4 regions of the Arthrobacter sp. NPDC056727 genome follow, and region 3 is predicted to be linked to each of the others. Evidence: riboswitches for the same ligand, from Rfam matches in the RefSeq annotation. Region 3 holds a riboswitch; each other region holds the start of a gene.

Region 1 (6,939 bases), on a different contig from region 3:
CGCCACCGGGTACAGCAGCACGGCGGCCGCAAGGGTGGCTCCGTGGACGACGCACGCCCCCGCGATCAGGACCCGTCCGTCACGGCATGAGTCCAGGCTCCGCGCCACGAACGGTCCCAGCAGGTGGGGAGCGGTGATGGTGGCCCCGAGCAGGCCGGCCAGCCAGCCGGGTGCGCCGCTGGTGGTGACCATGAGGACAATCGCGACGACGGCCCCGCCGTCTGCGGTGCGTGCCAGCGCCGCGGCGGCGACGTAGCGGGCCAATCCGCCGCGGGCACGGGCGAGCTCCGGTGTTTTCTTTTCCGGTATTTTCTGTTCTGGCCGAGCCGTCTGGCCCTCGGTATCACGGCCCAGGCTGCCCACGCCGCACCCGCTCAGGCACCGAGTCCGCTGAGGCGCAGGGCTTCCTCAACCTTCGCGCGGCCCTCGGCTTCCAGGCTTTGCAGCGGACGGGGCAGGCACGGCGTCTCCACGAAGCCAAGGATTTCGGCCATGGTGGCAGCGACGCGCAGGCTTCCGTGGGCACGGAAGAGGGCCCAGACGGGCTCCAGGACGGCCGAGGCTTCCAGCGCCGGATCGCCCTGGCCGGACTGCTGGCCGGACTGCTGACCGGACTTCCGGCCGGACAGGGCAAGGTCAACGATTGCCCGGGCCGTCTTGGGAAAGAGGCCGGCGATGACCGAATACCAGGCGTCGCAGCCTGCGAGCAGGGCTTCCGCAGCGGCCCAGTCGCCGCTGACGCCCAGCGAAACTCCCGCCGGCACCGCGGCACGGAGGCGTGCGACGCGGTCGGCGGCCTGCCCCGGTCCAGGCGGCGGGAACTTGATTGCAGCGATTCCGGGAAGTTCGGCGATACGCCCGTGGAATTCATCGGAGAAGGTGAAGCCCGTGGTGGCAGGGTTGTCGTAAACCACAATCGGCAGCTCAGCGGCGGACGAGACGTCTCTGTAGAGGCTGTAGACCTCTTCCTCCGTCAGCCGCTGATAGGACACCGGCGCGAGCAGCAGGCCGGAGGCACCTGCAACGTGGGCATCCTCAACGCACCCAAGAACGTCGCGGGTCCGCATGGCGCCGACACCTGCCACTACGGGCGTCCCCTGGGCGGCGCCCACCGCAGCCTCCACCGCCTTGCGGCGTTCCTCGCGACGGAGATAGCTGTAGATGCCCGTCGAACCCAGCACGCCGATAGAGTCCGCCCCGGCGTCGGCCGCCCGCGCGACCAGCCGAACCAGCGCGGCTTCGTCGACGTCATCTCCCGCGAGCGGAGTCAGCGGGAATGCGCACAGGCCGTTAAACACGAGCGTGTCCTTTCTTCCGTGGGTAACTCCCTTCATGCTCACAGCCGCATTGGCCCTAGCATAGATCCAAGAATCGACGATTCAGGAGGACCAAGATGGAGGCGGAGCTGCCGCTGGTTCTGGACCATCGGAGCCGCGTTCCGCTGGCGGCCCAGCTGGTCGGCCTGCTGCGGTCAGCCGTCCTGAACGGAACCCTGCGGCCGGAGCACACGCTGCCGGCATCGCGGCGGCTCGCAGCGGAACTGGGAGTGTCCCGCGGAGTGGTGGTCCGCGCCTACGAACAGCTCTCGGGCGAGGGATACCTGGAAAGCCGGGGTTCGGCAGGCACCCGCGTGGCGGTACGTCCCGACGGCCGCGGCACAGTGACGGAGGGCGTCCGGACCGCTCCCGGAGCGGACCCCGCCGGGACCATTGACCTCACTCCCGGGCGGCCGTCCGGCGCACCGTTCCGCGACCGTGACTGGCGGGCAGCGTGGCGGAAGGCCATCTCCGAGCCGGTGGATGTTGAGCTTCCGCCGGCCCTGGGCATGCCGGCGCTTCGTACAGCTGTGGCCGATCACCTGGCCGCGTCCCGCGGGCTCACAGTGAGCGCCGACGACGTCGTTATCACAGCCGGCACCAGCGACGCCCTGCAGCTGGCGGTGGCGGCACTCCGCGGCCAGGCGGAGCGGCCCCGCGTGCTGATGGAGGACCCCGGCTATCCCACGGCCAGGCGCGTGCTTATCGCGGCGGGGGCCACCGTGCTCACCCTTCCGGCAGGTGACGACGGCCTGGAGGCCTCCCAGCTCGCGGCCATTGATTCCCTTCCTGACGCCGTCCTGGTGACCCCCAGCCACCAGTACCCCCTCGGCGGCAGGATGCCGGTCAGCGAGAGGCTTGCCCTGCTGGCCTGGGCTGAAACGAACCAGGTGGTGATCCTGGAGGACGACTACGACAGCGAGTTCCGGCACCGCAGAATGCCGCTGCCCGCCCTCGCCTCGCTGCCGTCCGGCGCCGAAGTCGTCCTCGTGGGCACGTTCTCGAAGTCGCTGAGCCCGTGGCTGCGGTGCGGCTACCTGGTGGTCCGCGGTACGTCGGGGCAGCGCCTCAGGAATGCCCGGCTGGACCTCGGCACCCCCGTTCCCGGAATGCTGCAGTCCGCGTTGGCCACCTACATCGCCGGCGGCGGGCTCGCACGGCACATCGCCCGGGCGCGGCGCCAGTACGCGCACCGCCGGGCACTGCTGCTGGACCGGCTTGGCGGACGGGCAGGCCTGGAATTGGCAGCCCTCGACGGCGGCCTGCACGCCGTCATCCGGCTTCATCCGAAGGTTCCTGCCGAACGCCTCGCCGAGGAAGCGCTGGGGCTCGGGGTGCGGGTGGTGACGCTGGCCAGCTACTTCGCAGAGCGGACGCCGGAAAACGGCCTGGTCATCGGTTACGGCGCCCCCACCGACCTGCAGCTGGCCCGTGCGCTGGACGTTCTCACCGGGCTGATCGACCGCATGGCCGCCGGCGCACAGCAGTAGCACTGCCGGCGATCGCCTGCGGCGAGCGTCAGTGCCCGGTCGCCAGGACCACGGCCAGGGTGAGCATCAGCAGGGCGACGCCGCCGTCGAGGACGCGCCAGGACGCCGGACGCGCGAAGAAGCCGCTGAGGCCGCGTGCCCCGTAGCCGATCAGGGGAAACCACAGTGCACTGCCGGCGGCGGCGCCCGCGCCGAAGAGCCATTTGCCGGAGTCACCATGGGTGTTGGCCAGTGAGCCCAGCAGCACGAGCGTATCGAGGTACACGTGGGGATTGAGCCAGGTGATGGCTGCTGCGGTGAGCACCGCCGACCAGACGGTCCCCTTGCCCGGAGAATCTGCAGCCTTGAGCGCACCTGGCTGCAGCGCACGCCGGGCGGCGAAGACAGCATAGGAAACCAGGAACGCGACACTGAACCAGCGCACCACGGCGAGCAGGACAGGGGCGCCCTGGATCAGCGCGCCGATCCCGCCGACGCCGGCAAATATCAGGACCGCATCACTGCCGAGGCACATGAGGACAACCGGCAGCACCCCCTCGCGCTTGAGGCCCTGCCGCAGCACGAAAGCGTTCTGGGCGCCAATGGCGACGATGAGGCTGAGGCCGGCTCCGAGACCGGTCAGGAAGGGGATCATGTCTTCGACGGTACGAGCCGAAAATCTTAAAGGCAATTCACTTTTCCTGCAGTTCCATTAGAATTTCTTCATGGAACTCGACCAGCTCAGGGCCCTCGCCGCCGTCGTTGACCACGAAACGTTCGACGCCGCGGCGAGCGAACTCCGGCTCACGCCTTCGGCCGTGAGCCAGCGCATCAAGGCCCTGGAACGCTCCGTGGGCAGCGTACTGGTGCGGCGGCTCAAGCCGGTCCGGCCGACGCCGGCAGGCGAGCAACTTCTTCGCTCCGCACGCCAGCTCCTGCTCCTCGCCGACGAGGCGGTCCTTTCGCTGCGCGGGTCCGGGGCGGCGGACGCGAACGACGGCGGCGCGCGGCCGAGTGCCGAACGGCTGCGGGTTCCGATCGTGGCCAATGCGGACTCGATCGCGACGTGGCTGCCGGCCGCCTTCCGGGAGATCGCGCTCGGCGGGCGGGTGGCGCTTGAGCTGTTGCGCGACGACGAGCACGCCACGGCTGATCTCCTGCGGTCCGGCGACGCCGTCGGTGCGATCACCGCGGATCCCCGACCGGTGCAGGGGTGCACCATCCGGCCGCTGGGCACCATGGTGTACCGCGCCAAGGCCTCACGCGGGTTCGTAGAGCGCTGGTTCCCCGGCGGCCCCACTCCGGAGGCCGTCGCCGTCGCCCCCGTCATGCAGTACGACCGGAAGGACACCCACCAGCTCGCGGTCCTGGCCCGCGTCGCACCGGACGCCACTCCCCCGCAGCATTTCATCCCCGATTCGGTCCAGTACGTCGAATCGGTCCACGCCGGCCTGGGCTGGGGCATGGTGCCGGACCAGCAGGACCCGGAGGACTCACTCGTGGAGCTCGATCCCTCGTGGAGCGAGGACCTGCGGCTCTACTGGCAGGCGTGGACGCTGGAGTCTCCGGGCCTCACGGAGGTGACCAGCGCCGTCGTCCGCGCCGCCCAAACGCTGCCGCCGCACGGCGCCTAGTCAGAACGCAGCGGCCGGTCAGAACACAGCAGCGGCGGGTGCCCAAAGCACCCGCCGCCGCTGCGTGAACCATTCCGCCTATGAGGCGTTAGCGCCGTTAGGCGTTCACGCGCACGTAAGTGGCGCCCGAGAGCCAGGAGGCCGGGTGCACGATGGTTTCGTTGACGCCGTTCATGCCGCTGCTGATCGCCTGCCCGCCGCCGATGTAGACGCCGATGTGGCCGGCGCTGATCATCAGGTCGCCGGGCTGCGGGGAGGAGACCGGCGTTCCGTACTGGTAGAACTGCGCCGGGGCGAGGTCACCGACGGACTTGCCGACGGACCGGAGCGCCTGCTCCACCAGGACCGTGCAGTCCTGGGTGGCGCCGAGCTGCGACTGTGCGGAAGCCACGATGGCCGCACCCACGCCACTGGCCGCCTGGGTGGCGGGCGTGATGGACGCCGAGGCGTTGTAGATTCCCATGCCGGAGGTCTCCGGCGCTGCCTGGGCCGGGGCCGCCGGTGCAGGTGCAGCAGGCACGGCAGGGGCCGCGGGCACCTCCGGCACAGCGGGTGCTGCAGCAGCGCCCGGTCCCGGGATCAGGAGCTGGTCGCCGGGGTAAATGACCGATGCCAGGGTCAGTCCGTTCTCCGCGAGAAGAACATCGAGGCTCACCCCGTGGCTTGCCGCGATGGCACCGAGGGTGTCGCCGGAGACTACGGTGTACGGCGCGCCGGCAACGGCGGATCCGCCACTGGCCGGGGCGGGAGCCACCGGCGCAGCGGGGGCGGCCAGCGCCTGGCCGGCGGCGGACTGGGCAGCAGCGGCCGCGCCCGTGGCTGCCTGGCTGGCGGAGCTGTCCGGCACCTCCGGAGCGTAGGCGCCAGCGTGGGCGGGTGCGCCGGCGCCGAAGAGGAGCCCGGAGGCGACGGCGGCCGCGGCGGCCGGCTTGGCAACCGAGGCGGCGTTGGACTTGAAGGAATACGACAGCCCCTGCAGAGCGATCGAGGTCGTCGGGGTCGCGCGGTGGCGCGCGGCTATGGACTTACGTGACATGGTGATGTGCCTCTCCCATGCCTGCGGGGTTAGCTGTCGGGTTCGGATGGGAGTCACCCGGTCCGGACGTCCGCTGGGCAGAGCGTCTGGACTTAACCCCTAGGCCTTGGCGGGCAAGGCCGGTACTAACGTGGTTCCCCCGTCCCTGCCTGCTGGTCATAGCGAACGGATCCCGGTCAGCGGCAGGGCTCGGCATTCTGTCCGGGAATGCCCTGAGCGGAACCAGGGCACCGGCCGAGGCTATCGCACCCCCACACCAAATGTCACATTTCGGTAACGGCGCGGCGAGGGACCAACTGCAGAAAGGGCCCGCTGGAAAGGAACTGCGGACAACGCACCGCAGGACCCCGAATGCCCCACCCTACAGGGCCTTCACCGCCCCCAACACCTTTGTCAGGGATTCCTTGGCGTCCCCGAACAGCAGGGTGGTCTGCGGCTCGAACATGAGGTCATTCTCGATTCCGGCGAACCCGGGCCGCATGGACCGCTTGAGGAACACCACCTGCCGCGCGTCCGCCACCTCAAGGATCGGCATTCCGTAGATCGGCGAGCCGGCGGTGGTCTTGGCCGCGGGGTTGACGACGTCGTTCGCGCCCACCACCAGCGCGACGTCGGCGGTGCGGAACTCGGAGTTGATCTCGCCCATTTCCTTGAGTGACTCGTAGGGCACGTTGGCCTCGGCAAGCAGCACGTTCATGTGCCCGGGCATGCGCCCCGCCACCGGATGGATGGCGAAGTCCACGCGGGTTCCCCGCGATTCCAGGGCCTGTGCCAGCTCCGCCGCCGTGTGCTGTCCCTGCGCCACGGCCAGCCCGTACCCCGGGACGATGATCACGCGCTGTGCGTAGCCCAGCAGCACCGCCACGTCCTCCGGGCTGGACGAGCGGACCGGACGGTCGCTCACGGCGGTGGATCCCGCCGTCGAACCTCCCCGGAAGGCGCCGAACAGGATGCCGGCCACGCTGCGGCCCATGGCCGCCGCCATCGCCCGCGTCAGGATGGTGCCCGACGCCCCCACCAGCGTTCCGGCCACCACCAGCAGAACGTTCCCCAGCACCAGGCCGGACGCCGCCACAGCCAGGCCGGTGAAGGCGTTGAGCAGCGAAATGACGATCGGCACGTCGGCGCCGCCCACCGGCAGGACCAGCAGCACGCCGGCCACCAGGCCCAGCAGCAGGAGCAGCAGCGCCAGGACGAGCGAGCCGCCCAGCACGACGGCGGCCGCCGCGCCGACCGCGGCGAGCAGCACCGCTCCCATGAGCACCGGCAGGCCTGGGAACACCACGGGGCGGGTGGTCATGAGCTCCTGCAGCTTGGCGAACGTCACGGCGGACCCGGCGAAGGACACCGCCCCCACCAGCAGGGTGAAGACGACGGCGACCCGCACCCAGGCGTCCTCCGCATGCGGCAGTTCCAGCAGCGCCACGAGCGCGGCGGCGCCGCCGCCCACGCCGTTGAACAGCGCCACGAGCTGGGGCATCTGG
Region 2 (6,939 bases), on a different contig from region 3:
GCCCGCCGGCGGGTGTGAACGGAAGCAGCAGCAGTGCCACGGCCAGCAGCGCGGCGATCAGCACCGCCCAGCGGAGCCACGGGACGTAGGCGGGGGAGCGGCCCAGCAGCTGGAAGGCCATGGCGCCGGCGGCGGCCACTGCCGCGGCGAGCGGCACCGCCGCGGCCGGCAGCGACCGGCGCTGCCAGAGGAGGACGCCGCCCAGTCCGGCCAGGCCGGCGATTCCCGGTGCCAGGGCCACCATGTAATACGGATGGATGATGCCGGCCATGAAGCTGAACGTCAGCCCGGTGACCACCACCCAGAGGCCCCAGATGACAACGGACGCCCGGACGGCGTCGGTCCGCGGTGCCCGCCGGCCGAGCCACAGCAGCGCTCCGGCGAGGATCAGCACGGCCGGCAGCAGCCAGGCGATCTGCCCGCCGAACTCGGTGTTGAAGAGCCGCAGCAGCCCGGGCGTTCCCCAGCCGTTCCCGCCGCCCACGCTGCCGGTTTCGTCGCCGTTGAGCCGGCCCAGGCCGTTGTACCCCAGCGTGAGTTCGAGGATGGAGTTTGTCTGCGAGCCGCCAATGTAGGGGCGGCTTTCTGCGGGGATGAGCTCGACGGCGGCCAGCCACCACCCGGCGGACACCGCCAGGGCGGCCCCGGCGCCCGCGAGATGCAGCAGGCGCTTCCCGAGGCGGGCCGGAGCGGCGAGCAGGTATCCGGCCGCGAGCCCCGGCACCACCAGCAGGACCTGCAGCTGCTTGGTCAGGAAACCGAAGCCCAGGAACACGCCGGCCAGCAGGAGCCAGCGGAACCGCGCGTCCTGGATCGAGCGCAGCACCGCGTAGGCGGCCGCCGTCATGAGCAGCACCAGCAGGGCGTCCGGGTTGTTGAAGCGGAACATCAGGGTGGCCACCGGGGTAAGGGCCATCCCGGCGCCCGCCAGCAGGCCACCCAGGTGGGCAAGCCTGACGTTACCGGTGGCGGGCCTGGCGGCCCGGCGCACGGCCAGGTAGACCAGCCACGCCGTGGCCACGCCCATCAGGGCCTGCGGCACCAGGATGCTCCACGAATTCAGTCCGAAGAGCCGCACCGACAGTCCCGTGACCCAGAGTGCGGCCGGCGGTTTGTCCACCGTGATGGCGTTGGCGGAGTCGGACGAGCCGAAGAACCATGCCGTCCAGTCCCGGGACCCGGCCTGGGCCGCCGCCGAGTAGAAGGCGTTGGCCCAGCCCGAGGCGCCCAGGTTCCACAGGTAGAGGACGGACGTGCCGAGCAGGAGCCCGGCGAGTTCCAGCCGTGAGCGCAGCTCCGTCCGGGCTGGCCGGCCCCGCCGCGTCAGCCGCCGCTTCAGCCGCTGCTTCAGCCGCTGCTTCAGCGGGGCGCGTGACTGCCGCGAGGCCCCGTTCTTCCCTGGTTCCACTGGCTTCCCGGTGGGCGATTGTTGCACAGGACCTTCGTTGGGGGTCCCCGCCGGAGGCGCGGAGTGCGGCATGGTGTTGGTCATGACTGCCTACTTGGTCAGCTTGTAGACGGTGGAGTTGCCGATGGTCTGGGCTTCGAAGTTGGCGGCAACCCAGGTGGCTACCTCGGAGTTTCCGCCGCGGCCGCCCATTCCGCCCATTCCGCCGCCGGAGATGAAGTATCCGATCTCGCCGTTGGCCACCATCTCCTGGAACTGCGCGAGCGTGGGGTAGGGGTCCCCGCCGTTCCAGCCGCCCAGGGCAATCACGCTGGTGCCGGTGGCGAGTTCCAGGCTGGCTGCCTGGCTGGCGCCGGAAACAATTCCGGACCACTTTGCCGTGCTGGCCTTCAGCAGCGCGGTGAGTTCGGAGTTCGCGGTGCCGGCGCCGTCGGGACCCGTTGCGCCGCTTGGCGCAGCAGCGTTGGGAACAGCACCGTCGGTAGCGTTGCCGCCGAAAGCAGTGCCGCCGTCGGTTGCGCCGTTCGGTGCCAAACCGGAACCGTCAGCGAGCCCCGACGCGGAGCTGTCCCGTCCGGCAAAGCCGGCGCGTCCTCCCAGGCCGCCCGGCCCGCCCATCGCGGATGCGGTGGGGCCCGACGTCGGGATCGATCCGGAGTGGGGCTGGGCTGCAGTTACGAAGGTCCACGCGGCGCTGCCCAGCCCGCCGGCCAGCAGCGAGACCGCCACGACAGCCGCCGTCGCCGTCCTGCGGAGCCTGGCCGGAATGGCCTGGAGCGAGTCGAGCCGGAGCAATAGTGCGGCGGCGGCCAGTACGCCGAGGATCAGTACGGCCACCCTGATCCAGGGCAGCCACGTGGCGTCGCGCCCCAGCAGCACCGCGGACCAGGCCGAGGCGGCCAGGACGGTGGCTGCCAGCGTAATCCGGGCGGGGAGGTGGGCCCGGCCGCGCCAGAGTTCGACGGACCCGATGCCCACCAGTGCGGCGATCGCCGGGGCCAGCGCTACAGCGTAGTACGGGTGGACGGTGCCGCTCATGAAGCTCAGGATGCCGGCGGTGACCAGCAGCCAGCCGCCCCAGAGGACCAGGGCAGCGCGCGTGCGGGAGGTTCGTGCCTCGCGGCGGGTGAACCACAGCCCGGCGCCCAGCAGGATCAGGGCGGACGGCAGCAGCCAGGACACTTCGCCGCCGAAGCTGGTCCCGAACATGCGGGTGATCCCCGCGGCACCGCCGAAGCCGACATTCCCGCCCATGCCGCCGCCACCGCCGGGCATGCCGCCGCCCATGCCGCCTTCGGAGCCGGTGATGCGGCCCAGGCCGTTGTAGCCAAAGGTCAGCTCAAGGAAGCTGTTGGTTTCGGAGCCGGCCATGTAGGGCCTGGCCGAAGCGGGTGTGAGCTGGAACAGTGCGATGTAGCTGCCGGCCACCAGCACGATCCCGCCTGCCGCGGCGAGCAGGTGCAGGAAACGCCGGCCGAGGCTGGTGGGGGCGGCCCAGAGGTAGGCCAGGGCCAGGCCGGGAACGATCAGGAAGCCCTGGAGCATCTTGGTCAGGAAAGCCAGGCCGATCACTGCACCGGCGGCCGCCAGCCATTTCCAGCCGGCCTTTTCGATGGCACGGGTGGTGAGGTAGGCGGCCAGCACCAGGCACAGGGTGAGCAGTGCGTCGGGGTTATTGAACCGGAACATCAGCGCGGCCACCGGGGTCAGCGCCAGCGCGCCGCCGGCGAGCAGGCCGGCCCCGGGGCCGGAGATGCGCTTGACGGTGAGGTAAAGAAGCCCGACGGCGGCCACGCCCATGAGTGCCTCCGGCACCAGCATGCTCAGCGGGGAGAAGCCGAAGATCCTGCCCACGAGGGCAGGAATCCACAGGGCCGCCGGCGGCTTGTCCACCGTGATCGCGTTTCCGGCGTCGAGGGAGCCGAACAGCAGCGCCGTCCAGTCCTTCGTGCCCGCCTGGATGGCTGCGGCGTAGAACGAGTTGGCGTATCCCGTGGCTTCGAGGTTCCACAGGTACAGCACGGCGGTGAACGCCAGCAGCGCTGCAGCCGAGGGGCGGATCCAGCGGGCCTGGTTTCCCAGCAGGAGCCGGGATGCCCTGCCGGTCCGGCGGGTTTGTTCCGGGGCGGCCTGGCGGGGCGCTTCGGGCGCGGCCTCTGCGGTGTGGGTTGATGTCCGCTCGAGTGCCGTCTGGTTTGGGGGAGTGACGGTGGTGCTCATGACTGTGTCATTTCTGTCGGGAGGGATGAGTGCGGAAGCGATGGCTCGGAGGCGGCAGGATCTGAGGGAGCGTTGGTGGGGACCGGCCGCCGTCGGAAGACCCAGAGCCGGAACAGCAGGAATTTCACTGTGGTGGCGGCGAGGTTCGCTGCAGTGACCGTGGCCAGCTCAAGCCAGCGGTCCGGCGTCGTGCCTCCCGGCAGTGCGCCGCTGTGGACCAGGGCCAGCGCGCCGGAGGTGAGGGCGAGCCCGATCCCGAAAACCAGCAGCCCCTCAAAGTGGTGGCGGGCAGCATCGCTGTTGCCTGCGATGCCGAACGTGAAGCGCCTGTTCGCGGCGGTGTTGGCCACGGCGGTGGTGAGCAGGGCCAGCAGGTTGGCCAGCTGGGGGTCCATCAGGTTGCGGCAGAGGTAGAAGAGGACCAGGTAGGCGAGGGTGGAGGCAACGCCGATGGTGCCGAACCGGACCAGTTGGCCGAACAGGCTTCCGCCCGGGCTCTGCTCCTGGCTGCGGGAAGCTGCCGGCAGCGGGCCGCGGGCAAGGGCGGCACGGAGTTCCGCGACCGGGATGCGGCCGGTGACCATGTCCTTGCTGAGCCGGGCCATTCCACGGACGTCGGCGAGGGCCGTCTGGACGATGTCCACGCTGGAGTTGGGGTCGTCGGTCCAGTCCACCGGCACCTCGTGGACGCGCAGGCCGCACCGTTCCGCGAGGACCAGGAGTTCGGTGTCGAAGAACCAGGCTGTGTCCACGGTGTGCGGGAGGATCTGCTGGGCGATGTCGGCGCGGATGGCCTTGAAACCGCACTGCGCATCGCTGAAGTGGGCGCCCATCAGGGACTGCAGCAGAAAGTTGTAGCTGCGGGAGATGAATTCGCGTTTCGGCCCGCGCACCACCCGGGAGTTGCGGGTCAGCCGGGTGCCGATGGCCAGGTCCGAGTGGCCGGAGATCAGCGGTGCCAGCAGCGGGCCCAGCGCGGCCAGGTCGGTGGAGAGGTCCACGTCCATGTAGGCCAGGACCGGCGACGGCGAGGCCAGCCAGACTTTCCGCAGGGCGTTGCCGCGGCCCTTCTCCTCGAGATGCACCACATCCACCTCACAGAGTTCCCGGGCCACGCGCTCGGCAGCCTTGAGCGTTCCGTCGGTGCTCGCGTTGTCTGCAACGGTGATGCGGAACGAGTGCGGGAACGTGCCGCGCAGGTAGGTGTGCAGCCGGCGCAGGCACTCCTCCAGGTCGCGCTCCTCGTTGTAGACCGGGATGGTCACGTCCAGGACCGGAACCGCGGCGGAGGTGTCGATGGGCTGCCGCCGGGGGTGCCTGCCTGGGGTGCAGGCCGGGGCATGGCCGGCCGCGCCGGCTGCCTGGAGCGTGTGCAGCTGGGTGTGCAGCGGTGGGCGGGGCTGGGTTCCGGAGGCGTGGTCAGTGATGGTCATGCAACAACAGTGGCGGCCGCTGTTATGAGGGTTTTAGGGCGAAGCTGTGCAGGGGCTGTGGAAGTGTTTCGGCGTGATGTTTTGAACGGGGGTGGCCGCATTTCTGCGCCACTTTGCCCGCTGCGGGAGGGGCGTGGGCAGCAAAAGGGCCCCGGATCCTGGCGGATCCGGGGCCCTCGGCATCAAAGCCGGTCACCCTAAAGCGGTGCAGAAATGTTCGCCGTCAGCCGGTCCGGCCGCGGCAACCGGTCAGTACCAGTTGTTGGCGAGGTGCCAGTTCAGCGCATCGCACGGGGAGCCGTAACGCTCCTTGATGTAGCCCAGGCCCCAGTTGATCTGAGTGCGGTAGTTGGTGCGGTAGTCCGCGCCGGAGCTCGCCATCTTCTCGGCGGGCAGCGACTGCACGATGCCGTAGGCGCCGCTGCTGGCGTTGGTGGCCGTGGTGCGCCATTCCGATTCCTTGGTCCAGAGCCGGTTCAGGCACTGCATCTGGTCTGCGGACCAGCCGAAGGAACCGAGCTTGCTGGCCGCGTAGGCCTGCGCGCCGGCGGGATCATTCACGGCGACCGGGGCAGCAGCCTTCACGGGGGCCACCTTGACGGCAACCTTGGCAACAGGAGCAGCCTTGGCGGCCGGCTTCGGGGCGGCCTTGACGGCAACCTTGGCAACAGGAGCAGCCTTGGCGGCCGGCTTCGGGGTGGCCTTGGCGGTCGCCTTGGTGGCGGACTGCGCCGCGATGGACGCCGCAGTCGGGGCCGGAAGGGCGGAGATCAGCGTCTTGTCGAAGCTCAGCGTCTGCCCGGCGTCAGCGGTGGCCGCTGTCGTCGGGGCGGCGGACGGCGCAGCCTGGTCGGCGGCCTGGCCGGCGGCGCCGACGCCCACGAGCACGGCGGCTGCGGTGGTCAGGATGGCTGCCCGGCGCCCAAAGGACGGAAGGTTTGCGGCGAAGCGGCCCAATGCCGTCGTGGGCGGCGTCGGTTCGGCGCGGTGCCGGGAAATGCCGGGGCGTGACGTCGTGCGGCCAGGCTTGTTCGAGGCGCGTTCAGGGCGCGCCTGAATCTTGAATTCAGACATGGTGGATTGCCTCTCAACACCTGCGGAGTTAGCTGTCGGGTTCGGATGAGGTCATCCGGCCGCACGGAAAATTCACGTGTCGGCTTCACCCCAAGGGCTGATGCGGAAAGCCCGGGACTCTGGTTCCCCCGCCTCTGCCTGATGTAGCGGAATCCGGGAAGCGGCAGAGCTGGGCGTCAATCCGGAGATGCGGCTCCAGTGGCGGCCGCACCCTATCGACGGTACAGGAGGCTTTTGATTAAGTCACATTTAGGTAACGGACATCACGACGACGGCGCGGCGCCTTGCGTGGGGAGCCGGACGGCAAATTCGGTCCGGCCGGGCCGGGATGTCACCTCGACCGTGCCGCCGTGCGCCTCGACGATGGACTGCACGATGGACAGGCCCAGGCCGCTGGTTCCCTCCGCCGAAGCCACGCCCGCGTCTCCCTGCGAAATCCCCGGCTCCCCCTGTGATGCGGGGGTGCGGAGGGCGGTTGGCGCGGTTTCGCCACCTGCGGCGGAGCCCTTCGCCGCCGCCGGTGCCGGCGCCAGGGCCGACCTTGCCGGCGTCGCACGTGACGCGTCTGCGCGGGCGAAGCGCGCGAAGACCTTGTCCACGAATTCGGGCGGGATGCCGGCGCCGTCGTCCGTGACAGTAATCACAGCACTGCCGTCGGCTGAGCGCAGGACGCCGGTGGTCACCGTGGTGCCGGGCGGAGTGTGCTTGCGTGCGTTCGAGAGCAGGTTGACCAGCACCTGGTGCAGCTGCGAGGCGTCGCCCCGGACCGATACCGGTTCCTCCGGAAGGTCGAGATGCCACGCC
Region 3 (6,939 bases):
CGGGCACGTCAGCTGCGGCGCAGGCGGATCAATGCTTCCATTCGATGGATAAAATCTACTGCTTTGGCGTCCCGCCGCCAAGGGGCCACGCCCCTACCGCGCCACCGGGGCAGGAGTGGAAATGCGCCCGCGACCTGCGTAGACGTTCAGGCTGGTTCCGCGGCTGAACCCGGCAAGGGTGAGTCCCGTGGACTCGGCCAGCTCCACGGCCAGGCTTGAGGGGGCACTGACCGCGGCGAGCACCGGGATCCCGGCCAGCGCTGCCTTCTGGACGAGCTCGAAGGAGGCCCGCCCGGATACCTGGAGCACGGTGTTGGCCAGCGGCAGCCGCCGTTCGCGCAGTGCCCAGCCAACCACCTTGTCCACTGCGTTGTGCCGGCCCACGTCCTCCCGCAGGCACAGCAGCTCCGCACCGCCGTCGTCGTCGATCCTGAACAGCCCGGCAGCGTGCACTCCGCCGGTCACCTCGAACACGGCCTGGGCTTCCCGCAGCCGGTCCGGCAGGGAGGCAAGCGTTTCGACCGGAACGGTGAGCCGGTCCGCGGCGGGGTTGAAGTGCGAGGACTTCGTTACCGCTTCAATGGAATCGGTGCCGCAGATCCCGCAGGAGCTGGACGTGTAGACGTGCCGGCCGGTGTCCGGCAGCGGCACATCAGGCCGCAGCTGGGCCTCCACCACGTTGAATGTCTGGACGCCGTTCTCGTCCTCGCCGGCGCAGAACCTCAGCGAGATCAGCTGGTCGGCATCCCAGATGACACCCTCGGAGACGAGGAAGCCTGCGACCAGGTCAAAGTCGTCGCCAGGCGTGCGCATGGTGACCGAGTAGGAAAGGTTGCCCAGCCGGATCTCCAGCGGCTCCTCTACGGCGAGCACGTCCTCACGGTGCCGGACCGGGAACTCCAGGGCCGCGGCCGAACCGTCCAGGACGTAGCGGTGCACCTTGCGTCGTTGCGTTACACGGCCCATGCGGTACTCCGCGCTGAGTGGCTGTTCATGACTCCATCATTGCAAGCCGGTCCGGTGTACACCAACGCCTGTCCCACGGCCGGACCATGTCCCCTCAGTCGAGCAGGGCGCTCCAGTCCACCGGCCCGCTTTGGGCTGCCTGCTTGGAGGTGCGGGAAGCGGGCTTCCGCCCCGGGCTCTTGGGTTTGGACTCGGCTGCCTTTGGTTCGGGGATGGCCGGGCCCCAGGGCAGCGCGAAAGCCGGCACCGTCTCCCCCAGCTGCACGCCGTGCGGCGGCACCACCAGGACACCGTCGGCCGACGCCAGCCCCCGCATCATGCCCGGGCCGGTGTGCTGCGCCGGCGAGGCCATGCCGTAGAGGAGCCGGAAGGGCATCAGCCGCGTGCGGCCGGGCTCGGGTTCGAGCACGGTGCCGCAGGGGACTTCCCGGACCGGCGGCAGCTGGCCGTGTCCGAGGGCGGCCAGGAGCGGTGCGCCTACCGTGGAGAGGGCCATCATGGCGGCCAGCGGGTTGCCGGGCAGCCCGAGCACGAAGCGCCCGTCCGGCAATTCGGCGAGGACGGCGGGGTGCCCCGGCCGCATTGCCACGCCGTCGATGATCAGCCGTCCGCCCAGCTCAGCCACTGCACGCCGGAAGTGATCGGTTCCCGAGACACCCGTTCCGCCGGTGGTGATGACGACGTCGGCCGGCAGGTTTTGTGCCTCGGGGATGCCCGAGTCCTCGAGCCCCTCCAGCCATTCCGTGTAGCCGTCCCCGATGCGGAGCTGTTCACGGCACAGGCCGCCGAGCATCTCCACCACGGTTGCCAGCTGCGGTCCGAACGTGTCACGCACCCGCCCGGGCTCGGGAAGTCCCTGCTCCACCACCTCGGAGCCTGTCAGCAGCAGCTTCACCACCGGCTTGCCCAGGACCTCAACCTCGTCGTGCCCGGCCAGCGCGGCGAGCGCCACATGGGCGGGATTTAGCACGACGCCGGCCCTGACCAGGACGTCCCCGGCCGTTGCCTCCTCAGCAGCCTTCCGGATGTGCTGGCCGTTACGGGGCTCGCCGGGACGGGCAGTGCCGCCCAGCGCCAGGACAGGCAGCCCGTCGTCGTCCTCGGCGATCACGCCGCTCTCTTTGCGCAGCACTGCCTTGGCACCTGGCGGAATGAGTCCGCCCGTCACGATCACGCTCGCCTGGTGCGGGGCCAGCCGCTGCCCCGGTTCGGCCAGGATCCAGGGACCCGCTCCGTTAACGGCCCAGCCGTCCATGGCAGAGGACGCATAGTGCGGCATGTCCTGGCGGGCGGTGATGTCCGTCGCCAGCGTCCGGCCGACGGCGTCGCGCAGGGGCACAGGCGCCGCCGGGATCGGCGTGGCACAGTCGAAGGCCGCCTGCCGGGCCTCCTCCCAGGTGTGCGCCAGGTGCTTGGCATGCCCGTCACGCTCCGCTGCGGCGACGGGTTCAGCTTCGGCTTCTGGTTCAGTCTCGGCTTCGGGTTCAGCCTCGGCGGCAGACTCGCCGTCCGGGGAGGGGTCGGCGTCCGGGTCCGGCTCAGCGTCGGGGAAGGTTCCGTCCCCGGCGGCAGGGCTGGCGTCCCCCGCGGGGCTAACCTCTCCTGCGGAGCTTGGGGTGGCAAAGGAGCCGAGATCGTCGGAGCGGTGCTCGGGCGCGGCTGTCATTCCCCCGGTGTCCCGGTGGGCACCGAAGCTCCGGCGGAGCCCACGACCGGGGAACCTGCCGCAGCCTGCGCCTCGTCGGCCGCATAGGCCTTGGCCACAGAACGCGCCACGTCCATGGCGTTCTGCATGGATGAGGCATCCGGCGCGTGGCCCGGACCGGAGGCCAGTCCGACGGCGAGACCGGCTATGAAGGTGGTCAGCGGCGCCGCGGGACGCACCACGGAGTGCGCGGCAACTCCTGCTACGGACAACACCTCGTTGATGTCCACGTCCACATCCTCGAGCTCAAAGGCCCGCAGCAGCAGACGGCACCATTCCTCAAGCGTCTCGTCCTGGCTTTTCATGCCTGCCTCCAATTCACGGCGGCCCGGAATGCGGCTCATTGCTCCCGGACAGCTACTCCCAACGCGGCCGCATCATCCCAGGTGTCCACGTCGTCCGTGGAACCGGCAGGGACAGTTACAGCCTGCACGTCAAGACTAGCAAGGAGGGCGAACACCGAGCCGTGCACCAAGGCGTTGCGCGCGGCGGCATCCTGCACCGCGCGTTCCAGCACAGCTGTGCCATAAAAACCGGCGAGCGGCTGGAGGCGCCCATCCGCCGATGCCGCCATGACGCCGTCGGCGCCCGCACCGGGGAGAGCATCCCGGAGGGCCCGGACGGCATCCGCAGCCCGCGGCATGTCGCAGGCGAGGACCATTACCATGTCCGCCGGACCCGCACCGCGGAGGGCGTCAAGGCCGGCGGCGATGGCCGCAGCCGGGCCCGCGAAGGGCGGATCCTCTCGGCAGGTGAGCACACCGGCGGGGAGGCCCGCGGCCTCAGGCCCCACCACGACGGTGCGGCGGGCACCAGCGGCTGCCGCGAGCGACCGCTCGAGGAGGGTGGCGCCGTCGAACATCAGGGCAGACTTGGGCGAGCCGCCCAGCCGCGACGAGCGGCCACCGGCCAGGATTATTGCGTCAAAGTCCACACACCCAGCGTAATGCTGGATGGGTCAGGCTGCTCTTTCCGGAAGCAGGAACGGATCCCACGCCGGTGTGGGCTTCTCCAGTTCCTTGATCTGCCACATGGTGCCCACCGGAGGAGCCGGATCGAACCTGAGCTTCCAGCCCATCTCACCGGGCGTGTGGTCACCTTTGACGTTGTTGCAGCGCAGGCAGGCCGCAACCAGGTTCTCCCAGGAGTCAGCACCGCCCCGGGATTTAGGCTGGACATGGTCTATGGTGTGGGCTGCCTTGCCGCAGTAGGCGCACCGGTGGCCGTCGCGGCGAAGTACGCCCCGCCTGCTCACCGCGGTGACCATGTTGTACCGGGGGCGGATGTAGCGGTTAAGGAGAATCACGGACGGACGGCCCATGATGTCCTGCGGCCCGACGACAGGATCGTCGCCTTCGGCCACCACGCTTGCTTTTCCGGTGAGCACAAGGACCAGCGCCCGGCGGAAGGTCACTACCGCCAGCGGTTCATATCCAGCATTCAGAACGAGTGTGCGCATGCACATACCTCTTCACGGCCGCACCCGGCAGAGGCGCGAGGGCCGGCTGCCCTCTGCATGTCCGGGCTATGGATCGACACCATAAGAGTAAACACTCACTAGGCAGATGAGCGAATCGAACACAAGCTTCGTCATGGCGTGTCACCAAAAATTCATGCGCGCGCAAGGCAAAAAAGGACCCCCGCCAGGCGGCGGGGGTCCTTCTGTGATGCTTCGGGGTGTCTTAGCCGCCGACGCGGATGAAGACCGGGCCGGAGCCGACGTTCACGCTGAACAGTGCGGTGGTTCCGCCGTTCCAGCCGCCGTGGACAGCCATGCCGTTGCCGACGTACACAGCGATGTGGGCCAGGCCCATGCCGCCGTTCTGGTAGTAGGCGAGGTCGCCCGGCTGAGCTTCAGCAGCGCTGACGGTGCGGCCCAGGGACAGGTAGCCGGCCGGCCAGCCGTGGTAGTGGATACCCACAGCGGCGAGTGCATTGGTGGCCAGTGCGGTGCAGTCCTGCGAGACACCGAGCTGCGCGTAGGCGGCAGCAGCAATCGCAGCACCCTTGCCGCTGGCGGCAGCGGTCTTCGGAGCAGCAGTCTCGACGGAGGCGGTGGCCTGGACAGCCGGAGCGGTCTCAGTAGCCGGAGCCTCAACGGCGGGGGCGGATTCCTGGACCTTGACGACAGGCTTGGGTGCCTCGACGACGGGGGCCGGGGTGGTGGAGACAGCAGGCTTCTCGTAGGAGATGGCAATGCTGGAAGCTGCGGAGATGTTGGCCGGGGCAGCGGACTGGACTTCCAGCGTGGAAGCCGGAGCGGATTCGCGCTGGACGTTGGTCTCGGCGGCGTTGGCGGCGATGCCGCTGGTCAGGACGAGACCGGAAGCCGCTGCGATAACTGCAGCCTGGCGGCCCATGCCACCGGCGTTGTCGCCGACGGCCTTGGCAATGACAGCCAGCGAGCTGGTCTTGGTGACCTCGGCGCGGTGCCGTGCAATAGTCGCACGTGTAGTCATTAAAGTTTCTCTCTTTCGTGTTCCACGGACCGCGGTAGCAGGACGTGGGTTATCGACGCGCCGGCATCTTGGGGGTAAGCCGGCCCGCCTCGAATCGGATTCTTAGCGAAGGGTGTAGAAAGCAGACGTGCCCGTTGCGGACACCGCGTGCAGGAGAGTGCCGTCGGCAGGGTTCAGCGCGCTGATCATCATGCCGTTGCCGACGTAGATGCCCACGTGGGCGCCGCCGTTCTGCATGACCAGGTCGCCGGGGGCAGGCGTGGAAGTGGGCTTCATGGCGTTCCACGCGTTGACGCGGGGAATGCTGATGCCAGCCTGGGCATAAACCCACTGGGTGAAGCCCGAGCAGTCCCAGCCGTTGGGGGTGGTGCCGCCCCAGACGTACGGGTGGCCGATACCGGTGTACGCGATTGCAGCCAGCCCGGACGCCGCGGCGGAGGCCGCACCATCAGTGGCCTTTGCGGTGACGGCCAGGGCCGCACCGGTGCTCTCGTCGCCGGCCTGGCCTGCGTCGGCCGCCTTGCCCTCATCGTTCGACTGCGGAGCGATGGTTTCGGCGACCGGGGCTGCCACCGTGGTGACGGCAGGACGCTCGAAGGAGACGGTAGCGGTGGGCGCGGCGGTCACAGCAAGCTGTGCGGCCTGGGATCCGGTCTCCGAGGAGGCGGAAACACCAATATTGGCGTCGGCTGCGTTAGCCGGCAGGCCAACGCTCAGGATGAGTCCTGAAGCAACTGCGATAACAGCTGCCTGGCGACCTACTGTGCCGGCATTGGCGCTAACCGCCTTGGACACGGAGTCCAACGGGTTCATACGAACCGTCTGCGCGCGGTGGCGCGCGGCATTGTGGCGTGAAGACACGAAGGTAGCCTCTCCCAATGCCTACGAGGTGAGCTGTCGGATTCGGATGGGAGTCACCCGGCCGCGCTGCTTCCTGGGAAGCTTTGCGACTTAACCCCAAGGCCTTCTTGCGAAGACCAAAATTGGTTCCCCCGCCCCTGCCAGACGATGTAATGCGAACGGACCTTGAGCGGTGGCAGAGTTAGGCAATCCACTCAAGAGCGTCAACTTCGGCGAAGTTGACGCGGTTTAGACGGTACAGCAGTTCGGAGCGAAAGTCACATTCAGGTCACGGCGTGTCACAGGAATGAGAGTGCTCACTCGGCTTGGCTCAGAGCCAGCCCATGGGATCAACGACTTCCCCGTTGACCATCACCTCGAAGTGGAGGTGGCAGCCGGTTGAGGCGCCGGTGGTCCCGCTGAGGGCGATTATTTCGCCCCGGGTGACCTTCTGGCCAACCTGGACGCTGGAGGACGACAGGTGGTTGTACGTGGTTTCCAGGCCGTTGCCGTGGTCGATGACCACGCGGTTGCCTCCCCCGTACGGGTGCCACCCCGAGAACGTGACTGTGCCGCTGGCCGCAGCAAGGACCTCCGTGCCGCACTGGGCGGCAAAGTCCTGGCCGCGGTGGAACTCACCGGCACCGCCGGTGATCGGGCTGACCCGGTAACCGAACGGCGAAGACTTGACCAGCGTGGTCAGTGGCCCACCCAGGGTGCCGGCCGAAGCCGCACGGCTGATGCTGCCGGCCGACTGGGCACTGAGGAGCTGCTTGAGCTTTCCGTCCGGGTCTCCGGTGGTGGAGACGGACGTGCGGCTGAAATCGATCTTGGCTGCCGCTTCCGCCGAGACCTTCGGCTGGGCCGGTGAGGCTGCAGAAGCGGATGCCCCTCCCTGCTGCTCTCCGGCAGCCAGTACAGGGCCGGTGGCAGGGACGGTAACAGTCAGCAGCAGGCCGGTGGCCGCAA
Region 4 (6,939 bases), on a different contig from region 3:
GCCGCTGCACACGGTGCTCGAGGCACTGGGCACGCTTATCGCAAACGGGCAGCTGCAAAACCACCTCGCCGCCAGCCTGAGCCGCTCCGCGAGCGGCTTCGGCATCGCCGTCGTCTCCGCCGTGGCCCTTGGGCTGCTGGTGGCCTGGTACGGGGCCCTTGACCGCTTCCTCAACCCGCTGCTGGAGGTCTTCCGGAACACGGCGGCGCTGGCACTGCTCCCGGTGTTCACGCTGCTGCTTGGCATCGGGGAGACGTCCAAGATCAGCATCGTTGCCTACGCAGCGTTCTTCCCGGTGCTGCTGAACACCATCGCGGGCGTCCGGACCGTGGACCCGCTGCTGATCAGGGCCGCCCGTTCACTGGGGCTGTCCAACTTCCAGCTGTTCCAGAAGGTGATCCTTCCCTCTGCCGTACCCACCATCTTCACGGGCATCCGGATGGCCGGCACCTCCTCCATCCTCGTCCTGATCGCCGCCGAGATGGTCGGCGCCAAAGCCGGACTTGGTTACCTGATCGTCAATTCCCAGATGAGCTTCCTCATTCCGGACATGTACGCGGGCATCCTGACCGTGTCCCTGCTCGGCCTGCTGGTCAACTACCTGCTGGTCGCCGTCGAACGCCACTTCTCCCGCTGGCGGACCGCCATCGGCTCCCGGACCTCCTGACCGCCCTCCCACACCAAGGAACCTGACCATGCATGAACGCCAACTCCACCTGAATGCCTTCCTGATGAGCACCGGACACCATGAGGCGTCCTGGCGGCTGCCCGAGACTGACAGCTTCGCCGGCACCCAGGTGGCGCATTTCCAGCAGCTCGCCCGCACCGCCGAACGCGGCACGTTCGACTCGATCTTCTTCGCCGACTCGCCGGTCCTGCACGGCGACGTGCGCCAGCGTCCCTACGGGACGCTCGAGCCAACGGTCCTGCTCAGCGCCATCGCCGCCGTGACCAAGCGGATCGGGCTGATCGGCACCGCCTCCACTACCTACAACGACCCCTACAACCTGGCTCGCCGGTTCGCCTCCCTGGACCACATCAGCGGCGGCCGGGCGGGCTGGAACGTAGTGACCACAGCAGGAGAGGCCGCCGCGCGGAACTTCTCGCTGGAGGACCAGCCCGCGCATTGGCGCCGCTATGAGCGCGCCGCCGAGTTCCTCGATGCCGCCCGGAAGCTTTGGGACAGCTGGGAGGACGACGCCGCGGTGGGTGACAAGGCGGCCGGAATCTGGGCGGACAGCTCCCGCGTCCACACCGTCGGCCACACCGGGCGTTACTTCCGCATCCAGGGTCCCCTGGACGTGCCGCGTTCGCCGCAGGGCCATCCCGTCATCGTGCAGGCAGGCTCCTCCGAGGACGGCAAGGACTTCGCCGCCCGCTACGCCGAGGCGGTGTTCACGGCGCAGCAGACCCTGGCGGAGGCCCAGCGTTTCTACGCCGACCTCAAGCGGAAGACGGCCGCCGCGGGCCGGAACCCGGAACACATCAAGATCCTTCCCGGCATCGTCCCGGTCATCGGCTCCACCGAGCGTGAAGCGCGGCAGCTTGAAAAGCAGCTGGATGAGCTCATCCACCCCGAGCATGCGCGCAGGCAGCTGGCCGGCGTCCTGCGGGTCTCGCCGGAATCCCTCCCGCTCGATGCCCAGCTGCCCGAGGACCTTCCCTCGGAGGACGCGATCGAGGGCGCCAAGAGCCGGTACACACTGATCGTGGAGCTCGCCCGGCGCGAGCGGCTCACAGTCCGGCAGCTCATCGGCAGGCTGGGCGGCGGCCGCGGGCACCGCACCTTCTCCGGAACGCCCGAGCAGGTGGCGGACGCCATCCAGGAGTGGTTTGAAAAAGGCGCGGCCGACGGCTTCAACATCATGCCGCCTGTGCTGCCCTCGGGGCTGGACGCCTTCGTGGACCACGTCATTCCGATCCTGCGGTCCCGCGGGCTCTTCCGCCGGCAGTACACGGGGCGCACGCTGCGTGAGCACTACGGACTGCCGCGGCCCGCGAACACATTCACGCAGGCAGTCCCCGCCGGGCCGGCGGTTGCGGCTAAGGCCGCCGTGCCCGCTGGAGTCTAGGCCTCCTGCCGCTCCGGCAGGGGCTTCCGGGCCAGCCAGGCAGCAACGATGGCACCTGAAATGTTGTGCCAGAGGGAGAACACGGCGGACGGCAGGGCCGCCAGCGGCGTGAAGTGCGCGGTGGCCAGCGTTGCCGCGAGGCCGGAGTTCTGCATGCCCACCTCGAACGCGAGTGCCCTGCGCGCCTTGGCATCCAGGCGGCCCAGCTTGCCGGCCAGGTAGCCGAGCCCCAGGCCGAAGCCGTTGTGCAGCACCACGGCAAGGAACACGATGCCGCCGGCGGCCAGGATCTTGCCGGCGCTTCCCGCCACCACCACCGCCACGATGAGGGAAATAACGACGGCGGACGCCCAGGGGAGCGCCGGCAGTGCCTTGGCCACGAGCTTCTTGAGGAACAGGCGGGCCAGCAGGCCTGCGATCACCGGGAGCAAAACGGTCTTGACGATGTCCAGCACCATGCCGCCGGCGTCGATGGTCAGGAAGGACCCGGCGAGGAACAGCACCAGGACCGGGGTAACCACCGGGGCGATCAGGGTGGATACGCTGGCGACGGCCACGGAAAGGGCAACATCGCCCTTGGCCAGGAACGCCATCACGTTGGAGGCGGTGCCGGAGGGTGCACAGCCCACGAGGATGAGGCCCACGGCGAGTGCAGGTTCCAGATGCAGGAGTGTGGCGATTACCCAGCCGGCTCCGGGCATGATCACGTAGTGGGCGACGATGCCGAGCACCACGGCCCACGGCCTGCGGGCAACGGCCGCGAAGTCCGGCGGCGTCAGCGTCAGGCCCATGCAGAACATGATGATTCCCAGCAGGTAGGGGACCGTCGGGCCGAGGGGTTTGAAGGCGCCGGGAATCAGGAACCCGGCCACTCCGGCAGCCAGCACCAGGAGGGGGAAGACGGTCACCGCGACGCGCGCAATCCTGGCCTCTGCGGCGAGGGCCGGGTTCAGGGTTGCGGCGACGGCCGCCGTGGCATCCGTGGCCGGAGTAGTGGGGGCGGGTTCTTTTGTTGCCTCAAGCATTCAATAATGCTGGCACTGCGGGCCTCCGCCGCCCCAATTCGTGACTGATGTCAGACAAATTGTTTCGCGTCCAAAAATAGCCGGCAGCACTGCGAAGCCCACCCCGCGGGTGCGATACTGGAGTGCATTGGATCGGGATTCAAGGGGGCCGAATGATCCTGGACACGGTGACGCTTCGGATCGCTTTCGCCGCGATGGCCCTCATTCTGGCTGTGCTCTTCTACTTTTCCACCTACCGCAGTACGCGCTCACCCTACAGCGCCTGGTGGTGCGCGGCCCTGCTCCTGTTTCTCCTCGGCGCGGCGGCCTTCCTGATGAACGGCACGCCGCAGCAGGTCTGGGCGAACCCACTGGGCAACGTCCTGTTGATCTCCGGTGCAGCCTGCGTCTGGGCCGGCGCGCGCTCCCTCCGGCCCCTTAAGCCCAGCCCCTGGCTGTCCGTGGCACTGCCGGTCCTGGCCGGCGTGGCTGCCGCCGTCGACAACCCCGGCTCCAACGCCTGGGCCGGGGGAGAGGTGTTCCTGGGGTCCATGGCTGTGCTCATCGGTCTGGCCTCGCATGAACTGTGGCGGCTGGAGCCCGGCTATTCGCGGGTCAGGATCCCCATGGCCATCGCCGCGGGCGGCGTGGCGGCCTTCTATTTCTGCCGGCTGATTGTTTTCCTTATCAACGGGCAGGATGGCGCCGTCTTTGTCACGTTCTTCGGGTCCGCGGTGACCACCATGGTCACCATGGTGCTGCTGGTGGTGGTTTCCTTCAGCATGGCGGGTCTGAGCACCGAGCAGCAGACGCGGGCGCTGCGGACCGTCGCCACACAGGACGGGCTGACGGGCCTCCTTAACCGGGGGGCGTTCCTGGAGGCCGCGGCCGAAGAGCTGGAGCGCAGCAAGGCCGCCAATGGCGGGGGCTCGCTGATCCTTGCTGACCTCGACCATTTCAAGGCGGTCAATGACACCTTTGGCCACGCGGCGGGCGACCTTGCACTGCAGGCCTTTGCCGAAGCGTGCAGCGCTTCGGTCCGGTCTACGGACCTTGCCGGGCGCTACGGCGGCGAGGAGTTCATCCTCCTGCTTCCCGGGGCGGGGCCCAAGAGCGCGGAAATTATCGCGGGTGAAATCAGCAGGCGGATGGCGGGGCAGCACATCCCGGAGCTGCTGAGGATGCCGACCGTCAGCTACGGCATTTCCATCTACAACGCGGAAACCGCTGACCTCGATGAGGTGATTGCGGCCGCGGACGTTGCCCTTTACGAAGCCAAGTCCCAGGGGCGGAACCGCACCGTCCGGGGCTGAGGCTGGTTGCTGCCCTCCGCTGCAGGCAGGCAGGCAGGCGCCGGATCCGGAATGCATGGGGGACAATCCGGACCCGGCGATCCTGGCTCGCAGCCGGAGACTGCGGTCTTTCATCAGGCATGGCCAGTGTGTCCCGCCATCCCTATGGAAAGGTGGGAGCACCTTGGGGGTAGCCGTGTTCCGCCGCCCCCAAGGCAGCGGAACACGGCGGTTTTCTTTACCTCCGCGAGGCCTCCGCTAGGCCGCGCGCACGAACGTGACGGGACCCGTGGCCGTGAGCCAGGACAGCGGGTGGGCCATGGTGGCGTTGATGCCGTTCATGCCGCCGCTGACGACCTTGCCGGCGCCAGCGTAGATGGCCACGTGGCCGGACTGGACCACCATGTCGCCGGGCTGCGGGGTGGAGACCACCTTGCCGTAGTTCAGGAACTGCATCGGGGCGAGGTCGCCCACGTGGATGCCGGCCGCGCCGAGGGCCTTCTCAACCATGGCGGTGCAGTCCTGCGTGATGCCGATCTGGGCGTAGGCGGAGGCCAGCATGGCGGCGTTGACGCCTGCCGCTGCCTTGACGGGTGCCTTCGGCGCCGGAGCGGCGGCCTTGACGGTGATCTTCGGCGCGGCAGCGGCCGGTGCGGCCTTGGGTGCGGCGGCAACGACAGGCGTTACCGCCCTCTTCGCCGCGGGCTTCGCGGCTGCGGGCTTTTCGACGGCGGGCGCTGCCACGGGAGCCGGGGCCGACTTGACCGCGGTGCGGTCAAACTCGATTTTGATGCTGGAGGCAGCGCTCAGGGGAGCCTGGATCTGGCTGGCGGCCTCGGGGGCGGAGACCGGAGCCTTCGCCGGCTGGGCCGGAACGTTTGCGGCGTTGGCCGCGACGGTGCCGGTGAAGGCCAGTCCGGATGCGGCAAGGATGGCCGCAGCACGGCGGCCAGAAATAAAGCGGAACGACATGAAGAAGCCTCTCCCGATGCCTGCGAGGTGAGCTGTCGGATTCGGGTGGGAGGCACCCGGCCGCGGTCCTGAGCGTGGTCAGGAACTGCGCGGCTTCACCCCAAGGCCCGCTTCAAGCGGGCCGAAAAGTGGTTTCCCCGTCTCTGCCTGACATGGGTGTTCGGTTGGTTCCTCGGGCTGCGGCAGAGTTAGGCAATCAGCGCGGGAGTGCCCCTCGGTGAAAAAGGCACGTTTTCCACCGTACGGGAGGCTTTCCCTAATGTCACATTAAGGTAACGGGGGCGTGTTGTTCATTCTTTGTTGGCCCGCGTCAGATAAAGGGGCGCGTCCAAAATAGCGTGATGAAGCTCACTCGGCGTTGAGTTTGCCGGCCAGCCGTTCCCGCATCTGGATGCTGGCCGAGTTGAGGCCGACCAGTTCCACCTCGCGGCCGTTCCTGCGGTATTTCTCCGTGACCGCATCCAGGACGGCGACGGTGGAGGCGTCCCACAGGTGTGAGGCGTGCAGGTCGATCACCACGCTATGGACGTGCGGGTCGGCGTCGCGGGCGTAGTCGAACTGCGTGTAGAGGTCGTTGGAGGAGGCAAAGAACAGTTCGCCGTCCACGGTGTAGGTGGCCACCGTCCGGCCGTTGAGCTCCACTTCCGTCCGCTCCACGGTGGCGAAATGGGCCACCCGGCGGGCGAACATCGCCATCGCCGCCAGCACACCGACGCCGACGCCGATCGCCAGGTTGTGCGTGACCACCACAGTGCCCACCGTGATGAGCATGACGGCGGTCTCGGACTTGGGCAGCCGCTTTAGCGTTGCGGGTGCAACCGAGTGCCAGTCGAAGGTGATGGCCGAGACGAAGATCATCACGGCCACCAGCGCCGCCATGGGGATGAGTCCCACGATGTCGCCAAGGGTCACCACCAGCACCAGCAGGAAGACGCCCGCGAGGAACGTGGACACCCTGCTGCGGGCGCCGGAGCCCTTGACGTTGATCATCGTCTGCCCGATCACGGCGCAGCCGCCCATGCCGCCCAGGAACCCGGTGACGATGTTGGCCACGCCCTGGCCCCAGGATTCGCGGGTCTTGTTGGAGCGGGTGTCGGTGATGTCGTCCACGAGTTTGGACGTCATGAGTGATTCCAGCAGCCCCACGAGCGCCATGGACAGCGAGAACGGGGCGATGGTCTGGAAGGTTTCCCACGTGAGCGGCACATTCGGGACGAACAGCGTGGGCAGGCTTTCCGGCAGCTGGCCCTTGTCCTGGACGGCGGGCACATCGATCCCGGCTACCACGGCGAGGACCGTAAGGAGGACGATGGCCACCAAAGGTGACGGCACCGCCGTCGTAATCCTGCGGAAGCCGACGACGATCAGCAGGCCGGCGGCGACCAGTGGATACACGGGCCAGGGAACGCCGATCAGCTCCGGCAGTTGGGCCATGAAAACGAGGATGGCCAGTGCGTTCACGAAGCCCACCATCACCGAGCGCGGGATGAAGCGCATGAGCCGGGTGACACCCAGGACGGCCAGCAGGATCTGGAACACTCCCGCGAGGATCACCGCGGCGATCAGGTGGTCCAGCCCGTGGCTGCGCATCAGCGGCGC

What was found. Region 3 has a riboswitch for cyclic di-AMP ahead of ACFRAH_RS02020 (C40 family peptidase). Riboswitches for the same ligand answer to the same signal wherever they lie in the genome.
Region 1: another riboswitch for cyclic di-AMP. It lies ahead of ACFRAH_RS13265 (LysM peptidoglycan-binding domain-containing protein); the one in region 3 lies ahead of ACFRAH_RS02020 (C40 family peptidase).
Region 2: another riboswitch for cyclic di-AMP. It lies ahead of ACFRAH_RS12140 (hypothetical protein); the one in region 3 lies ahead of ACFRAH_RS02020 (C40 family peptidase).
Region 4: another riboswitch for cyclic di-AMP. It lies ahead of ACFRAH_RS20595 (hypothetical protein); the one in region 3 lies ahead of ACFRAH_RS02020 (C40 family peptidase).

Annotation. Positions count from the first base shown of each region.
Region 1 covers NZ_JBHTZA010000012.1:9,705-16,643, reverse strand. Annotated here, with positions in the region: gene ACFRAH_RS13290 (MFS transporter) at 1-363, opposite strand, end outside; gene ACFRAH_RS13285 (dihydrodipicolinate synthase family protein) at 375-1,298, opposite strand; gene ACFRAH_RS13280 (PLP-dependent aminotransferase family protein) at 1,394-2,806, shown strand; gene ACFRAH_RS13275 (LysE/ArgO family amino acid transporter) at 2,835-3,440, opposite strand; gene ACFRAH_RS13270 (ArgP/LysG family DNA-binding transcriptional regulator) at 3,511-4,419, shown strand; gene ACFRAH_RS13265 (LysM peptidoglycan-binding domain-containing protein) at 4,517-5,455, opposite strand; cyclic di-AMP (ydaO/yuaA leader) riboswitch at 5,459-5,660, opposite strand; gene ACFRAH_RS13260 (NAD(P)(+) transhydrogenase (Re/Si-specific) subunit beta) at 5,817-6,939, opposite strand, start outside.
Region 2 covers NZ_JBHTZA010000010.1:102,358-109,296, forward strand. Annotated here, with positions in the region: gene ACFRAH_RS12125 (ArnT family glycosyltransferase) at 1-1,492, opposite strand, end outside; gene ACFRAH_RS12130 (glycosyltransferase family 39 protein) at 1,499-3,628, opposite strand; gene ACFRAH_RS12135 (glycosyltransferase) at 3,625-5,061, opposite strand; gene ACFRAH_RS12140 (hypothetical protein) at 5,311-6,135, opposite strand; cyclic di-AMP (ydaO/yuaA leader) riboswitch at 6,141-6,304, opposite strand; gene ACFRAH_RS12145 (ATP-binding protein) at 6,399-6,939, opposite strand, start outside.
Region 3 covers NZ_JBHTZA010000002.1:46,159-53,097, reverse strand. Annotated here, with positions in the region: gene fdhD (formate dehydrogenase accessory sulfurtransferase FdhD) at 94-966, opposite strand; gene ACFRAH_RS02045 (molybdopterin molybdotransferase MoeA) at 1,061-2,632, opposite strand; gene ACFRAH_RS02040 (DUF6457 domain-containing protein) at 2,629-2,976, opposite strand; gene ACFRAH_RS02035 (molybdenum cofactor guanylyltransferase) at 3,012-3,605, opposite strand; gene ACFRAH_RS02030 (HNH endonuclease) at 3,630-4,130, opposite strand; gene ACFRAH_RS02025 (NlpC/P60 family protein) at 4,354-5,130, opposite strand; gene ACFRAH_RS02020 (C40 family peptidase) at 5,233-5,943, opposite strand; cyclic di-AMP (ydaO/yuaA leader) riboswitch at 5,996-6,189, opposite strand; gene ACFRAH_RS02015 (M23 family metallopeptidase) at 6,302-6,939, opposite strand, start outside.
Region 4 covers NZ_JBHTZA010000027.1:7,201-14,139, reverse strand. Annotated here, with positions in the region: gene ACFRAH_RS20615 (ABC transporter permease) at 1-667, shown strand, start outside; gene ACFRAH_RS20610 (LLM class flavin-dependent oxidoreductase) at 696-2,072, shown strand; gene ACFRAH_RS20605 (bile acid:sodium symporter family protein) at 2,069-3,097, opposite strand; gene ACFRAH_RS20600 (GGDEF domain-containing protein) at 3,250-4,389, shown strand; gene ACFRAH_RS20595 (hypothetical protein) at 4,627-5,340, opposite strand; cyclic di-AMP (ydaO/yuaA leader) riboswitch at 5,344-5,545, opposite strand; gene ACFRAH_RS20590 (SulP family inorganic anion transporter) at 5,689-6,939, opposite strand, start outside.